3 regions of the Halomonas sp. H33-56 genome follow, and region 2 is predicted to be linked to each of the others. Evidence: riboswitches for the same ligand, from Rfam matches in the RefSeq annotation. Region 2 holds a riboswitch; each other region holds the start of a gene.
The links. A riboswitch is a leader RNA that binds a small molecule or an ion and turns the genes downstream of it on or off. The one in region 2 is predicted to bind thiamine pyrophosphate.

Region 1 (2,259 bases), 180 kb from region 2:
AGCAGGTCCGCCAGCAGGAACAGATAGAGCACGCTGTAGCCCTGGGCTGCCACCCAGGTCACCGGCACCGCTGCGGCGACGATCAGCCAGCGTGCCAGGCGCATCAGGGTGGCTTCGCTGGCCTGGGGCAGCAGCCGGTGCATGTCGACGGCGATGATGCTGGAGGTGGCGTTGACGGTGGTGTCGGCGCTGCTCATCACCAGGGCCAGACCCAGCGGAATCAAGGCCAGGGCGAACCACAGCGGCACCTCGGACAGCAGCACGCTGAACAGCGCCACCGAGCCGTCTCCCTCGAGCCCGAGGCCGACGAACGCCAGGCCGAACAGGCCCATCAGCACGATCACCGGAAAGTTGAACAGCCCTGCGATCCAGAAGCCCCGCCGCAACACCTTGCTGTCCCGGGCGGCGTAGATGCGCTGCCAGGTGCCCTGGTAGAACAGGCCGGTCAGCATCACCGCGATAAAGAACGTCAGGCCGGCACGCAGGCCACCGGCATCGGTGACATCCAGCAACTGGGGCGCACGTTCCTGCAGGCCCTCGAGCGTCGGCGCGACGCCGCCGGCGGCCTGCCAGCCGAACACCAGCAGCAGCGCCAGCAACGGCAGGATCACCAGCATCTGTACCTTGTCGGTGAAGATGGTGGTGCGCAGGCCGCCGTAGAAGGTGTAGAGCAGGGTCGCGATCATCACTACGCAGGCGGTCAGCCACAGCGGGATCGGCGCCAGCAGGGTGACCATATGGGCGATTGCGGTGAGGCCTGCCGCCAGCGAGATGAACAGATAGAACAGCATGATCGTCAGGGTGAAGGCGTACATGGTGCGCCCGTAGCGATGGATCACGAACTCGGTGAGGCCGTGGCCTTCGGGGATCAGCTCACGCATGCGTCGTCCCAGCGGGATCATCACCAGGCGCGGGACCATGGAACCCAGCGCATAGCCCAGTACCGCGCCGATGCCGCCCCAGGTGGCCGCCTGGGCGGGGCCGAACAGGATCCAGGTGCCCAGGGTGGTGGCCACCAGGGTCAACACCGTGGCGCGGGTGTTCTGGCTGTTGCGAGCCGAGATGTAGTCATCCAGGCCGCCCTGACGACGTCGGGCATAGATCAGGCCGGGGATGGCAAAGATGGCGGCGCACAGCAGAAGCCACAGCGCCGTCCAGGTGGGATCGAGCATCATCGAAAGAAGACCTCTTTCTTGTCGTTGTCCGCAGGGACCGGTGGACAGGCGGGACGAGCGGCGGACAGGAAGAAAGAGGAGATAACGCAACCATCCTTCCCTTCGCCGGCATGACCCGGATCAGGTTCAAAGGGTTACCGCGTGATGCGGAATCTCAGCCGTCAGGCTCCCCCAGGAATGCGCACAGCGTAGGACCGCCTCCGATGGCTGTCAATTGGCGCTTTGGCCGCAGCGACGGGGCGTCAGACGGTGGGCGAGGTGCGCAGGCTGTGCCAGCCATCGTAAAGCCAGTTCGCCGCTCGGCGTGGATCGATTTCAGCCATCGCCAGATAGCCATGACAGCAGGCCTCGCGGCTCGCTCGGGCAATGGTCGAGGCGTCGGTGGCGTCCATCACCAGGGTGCGTCGGTGCCCGCCGCCGCCGCGCAGGAAGGGGGCCGCGGGAGCGCGCTGGAACTCGACGCCTGCCGGCAGGGGTGCTGTCGAGTGATGCGTGTCGGGGTAGTCTGGGGCGCACAGGATGACCTCGAAACCGAGCCGTTGCCCCTGGCGCGCCAGGTCGGCATTGACCGGGGAGTGGCCGGTCAGTACCAGACGCAAGGCCGGCTGGATCAGCACCTCGACGACGTCGTCGCCGATCTGGACCAGCGGACTGGTTGGTGTGGGTCGCTGCAGGTTCATGGACGTACTGCCCAGGCTGACGCGGCGAATCAGCGATGGCTGGCCGGCGAGCGTTGCATGGATGACCTCCAGGTGCACCAGGGTCTCGCTGCTCGGTGACAGGCGCTCGACCAGACAGGGGGTGCCATCGTTGGCGTTGTTGTCGATATTGACCAGGCAGGCGCCGCCGTCCCGGGCCTGGGTCAGCAAGATGGGCTGTCCGGCGTACCTGGGGCCATCGGCATCGCTGGTGACGCTCAGGTGGGGGAAGGCGGGAGCAGGGGTGTCCAGGCGCGTGCACAGCCAGCTGGTATCCCCGCGATTGGCCAGCGTCAGGGCGTGTTCGATGGCGACAAGGTCCTGGTGGTTCATGGGCAGCTCCCGCGGCGGTGTCGGCGACGCCAGCATAACGTGGAAGCGGGCAA
Region 2 (2,259 bases):
GTGGCCGGGGCCTTCGATCATCACCTGGACGTCGTGCTTCCAGGCGATATGGGTCAACTCGCCCAGGGTCTTGAGCTCCGCCATCTGGGCCTCGTCGTTGGCGTCGGCCACCGAGCCCGGACGCAGGCCATCGCCCAGCGAGAAGGCCACGTCGTACTGCTTGCAGATCTCGCAGATTTCCTCGAAGTGGGTGTAGAGGAAGCTTTCCTGGTGATGGTAAAGGCACCACTTGGCCATGATCGAGCCACCGCGGGAGACGATGCCGGTGACCCGGTTGGCGGTCAGCGGCACGTAGCGCAGCAGCACGCCTGCGTGGATGGTGAAGTAGTCCACGCCCTGTTCGGCCTGCTCGATCAGGGTGTCGCGGAACACCTCCCAGGTGAGGTCCTCGGCCACGCCCTTGACCTTCTCCAGCGCCTGATAGAGCGGCACCGTGCCGATCGGTACCGGCGAGTTGCGGATGATCCACTCGCGGGTTTCGTGGATGTTCTGGCCAGTGGACAGATCCATGATGGTATCGGCGCCCCAGCGGATGCCCCAGGTCATCTTCTCGACCTCTTGCTCGATGGAGGAGGTCACCGCCGAGTTGCCCAGATTGCCATTGATCTTCACCAGGAAGTTGCGCCCGATGATCATCGGCTCGGCTTCCGGGTGGTTGATGTTGGCGGGGATGATGGCGCGCCCGGCGGCGACTTCCTGGCGCACGAACTCGGGGGTGATCTCCTCTGGCAGACGGGCGCCGAAGCCCTGCCCGTGATGCTGGTGGCCGAGGATGCGCTCGACCTCGTCGCTGCCTCGATAGTCATCGGCCAGGGCCTGTCGACGCTGGTTCTCGCGGATGGCGATGAACTCCATCTCCGGGGTGATGATGCCGCGGCGGGCGTAGTGCAGCTGGGTGACATTGCCGGCGCTGCCGTCGGCGCCACGACGTGCGCGGCGCGGCGTGCGGGTCAGTTCGAAACGCAGCGGGGCGAGTGTCGGGTCGTTGGCACGCCGGCGACCGTAGTCCGAGGTCGGTCCATCGAGCCATTCGGTGTCGTCGCGCTCCTCGATCCAGGGCCGGCGCAATTCGGCAAGCCCGTGACGCAGGTCGACCTCGACCTGGGGATCGGTGTAGGGGCCGGAGGTGTCGTAGACCAGCAGCGGCGGATTGGCCTCGTCGGCCCCGGAGGTGCGGGTCGCTGACAGCGAAATCTCGCGAAACGGCACCCGCAGGTCGTCGCGGGAGCCCTTTACATAGACCTTGCGCGAACCCGGCAGGGGCGTAACTGCGGCCTGGTCGACCTGGGCGGTCTCGGCCAGGAAGTGCGCGCTATGGCGGGGTTTGTTTGCGGAAACGGGGTGATCGAGCGGCATTGGCTTGTCCTTCTCACGGCACTGGGTGCTGTCGTTGTTGTGTGCATCGCGTGAGGAAGGAGGGGGCGTCGTGGCCTGGGCCGTGAGCGCTTGATCCCTACGCTGGTCCTCACCGCGATGCCATGGCATCGGGGTTACCCCCAGATCAGGTTCAACGGGTCCCATGCGCTGCATGATCTCAGCCGCCTCTGGCGGCCCCCCGTCAAGCGTGGTGCTGATTGTGTTAGTCGCTTAGATCGAGTCCCATCTGCCAGAAGTCGATCTCGAGTCGTGTTGCGTCGGCGAAGATCCGTGACAGTCGCGCAAAGCGCTCGCCGGATACCTGGGCCAGCTGATCGTCGAGCCAGGCCTGCTCCTGGCGTGCGGCGGCCTGGAAGTCGTCGCTTTCGTACATGGCGATCCAGGCGTCGAAGGGATTGTCGGCACCGCGCAGGGTGTCCGAACGGGCGTTGAGGTTTCGTGCGATATCGGCGTAGCCGACCATGCAGGGGGCCAGCGCCACGTGCAGGTCCAGGAGGTCGCCGCGGCTGCCGGCGTCCAGCACGTAGCGGGTATAGGCCAGGGTAGCGCGAGCTTCGGGCAGCTCATTGAGTTCGGCCTCGCCGATGCCCCAGTCGCGGCAGAAGGCGAGATGCAGGCCGAGTTCCACGTCGAGGATGGTCTTCATGCCGTCGAAGGCGCCGCGCAGCTCGTCGAGGCTGTGGCTCTTGTAGGCCGCCAGGGCGTAGGCCCGGGAGAACTGCAGCAGAAACAGATAGTCCTGCTTCAGATAGTGACGGAAGCTGGCGTCAGCCAGTTCACCACGGCCAAGGGCGAGCACGAAGTCGTGTTCGATGTAGGCGTGCCAGTCATCGCGGCAGGCGTCGACAAGATCGGTAAAGCGGTAGCCCATGTTGCCTCCGG
Region 3 (2,259 bases), 170 kb from region 2:
CCTCGCTACAACGTCGCGCCAGGCACCTGGATCACGTCCCTCGCCATGGAGGGGGAGGGCGTACCTTCCTTTGCCTCGATGTGGTGGGGCTATCGACCCCACTGGGCCCAGGCCGGGTCGCCGGAGCCGATTAACGCCACCGTGGAGAAGGTCGCCACCTCGCGCTATTTTCGTGGGGCCTTTGCCCGCCATCGCTGCCTGGTGCCGGCGGACGGCTGGTACGAGTGGCTGCCGGGCGAGACCGGCAAGCAGCCCTATTTTTTATGTCGTGAAGATCGCGCGCCGCTGTGGCTGGCGGCAATCTTCAGTGAAAGGGCTGACGGCAGGCCGGGCCTTGCCATCCTTACCGAACCTGCCCGGGGCTGCGCGAGTCAGGTGCACGCCCGGATGCCGCTGGCGCTGGACGACGGCAGCCTTGAACCCTGGCTCGATCCTGCCCTGAGTGATCGCCACGTCATGCGCCAGACGGTGCGGCATCTACCCGCTGGCGCCTTCGAGGCATGGCCGGTCTCGACCAGGGTCAATCGGGCGGGAGAGGAAGGAAGTGACTTGATGCAAGCCGTCCAGGCACCGGGCTGACCGTCGGGTCTGAAGCGCCCATCTGCATGCCCTGGCTGCGGTGATGTTCCAGGTGCTGCGCGGCTTGTCCGTCCCGCGCCGATGGGCTAAGGTCGAAGGCGCATGGCACGGGGTGTCTCGCACGATAGCGGGGCTGAGAAACACCCGTCGAACCTGATCCAGTTCATACCGGCGAAGGGATGTCAGCGCAGTCGTCAGTCCAGGGGTCGGCGTGCGTTCCTCGCCTCGACCAAGGACCCGCCAGATGACCTTTTCCGACGCCTCACCCGCTACCTCCGCAAGCCCGCCCGCGCTTCCCATTTGCCGCCAGCTGGTCGTCGTCACCGGCGCCGGACGTGGCCTCGGCGTCAGCCTGGCGCGCAGTTTCCTCGAGCAGGGCGCGCGGGTGGTGGTCAACTATCGACGCAGCGAAGAGGGCGCCAACGCGCTGGTAGCCGACTATCCCGAGCAAGCCTTGGCAGTGGCCGCCGACGTCTGTGATCGCAGCGCCGTCGATGCCATGTTCGCGCGTGCCCGCGAGCACTTCGGCGCACCGGTCACCACCTTGATCAACAATGCGCTGCCGGACTTCGCTTTCAACGGCGACGCCCGTCCCGGTCCCGACGAGCTGACCTGGGAGCACCTCGATCATCAGCTTCAGGGCGTCGCCCGGGGAGCACTGAACACGGTGCAGGCGTCGCTTGCCGGCATGCGTGAGGCCGGCTTTGGTCGCATCGTCAATATCGGTACCAACCTGTTCCAGAACCCGGTGGTGCCCTACCACGACTACACCGCCGCCAAGGCGGCGCTGCTGTCGCTGACGCGCACCCTGGCCCACGATCTGGGCCCGGACAACATCACCGTGAACATGATCTCCGGCGGCCTGTTGCGCACCACCGATGCCTCCCGCGCCACGCCGGAGGCGGTGTTCGATCTGATCGCCGCCAGCACACCGCTGCGACGGGTGACCACGCCGCAAGAGTTTGCCGACGCCGCGCTGCTGTTCGCCTCGCCCTGGTCGCGGGCGGTCACCGGCCAGAACCTGGTGGTCGACGGCGGACTGGTGAAGGACTGATGGCCAGCATGCACCTCAATCTGTTCATCATGGGCTGTGGCCACCACAAGGCGGCCTGGCGTCATCCCCGTTCCAGCGTCGAGCGCCTGGCCGATATCCGCTACTACGAGGAGCTGGCGCGGCTCGCCGAGCGGGGTCGCTTCGATGCGGTGTTCTTCGCCGATGGTCACGCCGTGGGCAGCGTCGCCGACGGCCCGCTGTGGACCCTGGAGCCACTGACCATGCTGGCGGCCATGGCGCGGGCCACCGAACACATCGGGCTGATCTCGACCGTCTCCAGCACCTTCTATACGCCGTTTCATGCTGCGCGCATGCTGGCCTCGCTGGACCATATCTCCGGCGGACGCCTGGGCTGGAACCTGGTGACCTCGATGTTCGACAGCGAGGCGCGCAACCATGGGCTCGAGGCCATGCCAAGCCACGCCGAGCGCTATGCCCGGGCGGAGGAATTCGCCAATACCGTGCTGGCGCTGTGGGACTCCTGGAGTGACGACGCCCTGGTGAGGGACCGCCAGGGCGATTACGTCGACGCCAGCCGGGTCGGTCCCATCCATCATCACGGCGAGCACTTTCTGGTGGATGGCCCGCTGACGGTGCCGCGTCCGCCCCAGGGCCACCCGGTGCTG

Region 1: another riboswitch for thiamine pyrophosphate. It lies ahead of NFH98_RS06710 (sodium:solute symporter family protein); the one in region 2 lies ahead of thiC (phosphomethylpyrimidine synthase ThiC).
Region 3: another riboswitch for thiamine pyrophosphate. It lies ahead of NFH98_RS06700 (3-oxoacyl-ACP reductase); the one in region 2 lies ahead of thiC (phosphomethylpyrimidine synthase ThiC).

What each region holds. Positions count from the first base shown of each region.
Region 1 is NZ_JAMSHP010000001.1:1,511,292-1,513,550, forward strand. Features, by position in the region: gene NFH98_RS06710 (sodium:solute symporter family protein) at 1-1,175, opposite strand, end outside; TPP riboswitch at 1,256-1,358, opposite strand; gene NFH98_RS06715 (hypothetical protein) at 1,418-2,206, opposite strand.
Region 2 is NZ_JAMSHP010000001.1:1,334,804-1,337,062, forward strand. Features, by position in the region: gene thiC (phosphomethylpyrimidine synthase ThiC) at 1-1,356, opposite strand, end outside; TPP riboswitch at 1,434-1,568, opposite strand; gene tenA (thiaminase II) at 1,580-2,248, opposite strand.
Region 3 is NZ_JAMSHP010000001.1:1,507,984-1,510,242, forward strand. Features, by position in the region: gene NFH98_RS06695 (SOS response-associated peptidase) at 1-579, shown strand, start outside; TPP riboswitch at 678-776, shown strand; gene NFH98_RS06700 (3-oxoacyl-ACP reductase) at 824-1,633, shown strand; gene NFH98_RS06705 (LLM class flavin-dependent oxidoreductase) at 1,633-2,259, shown strand, end outside.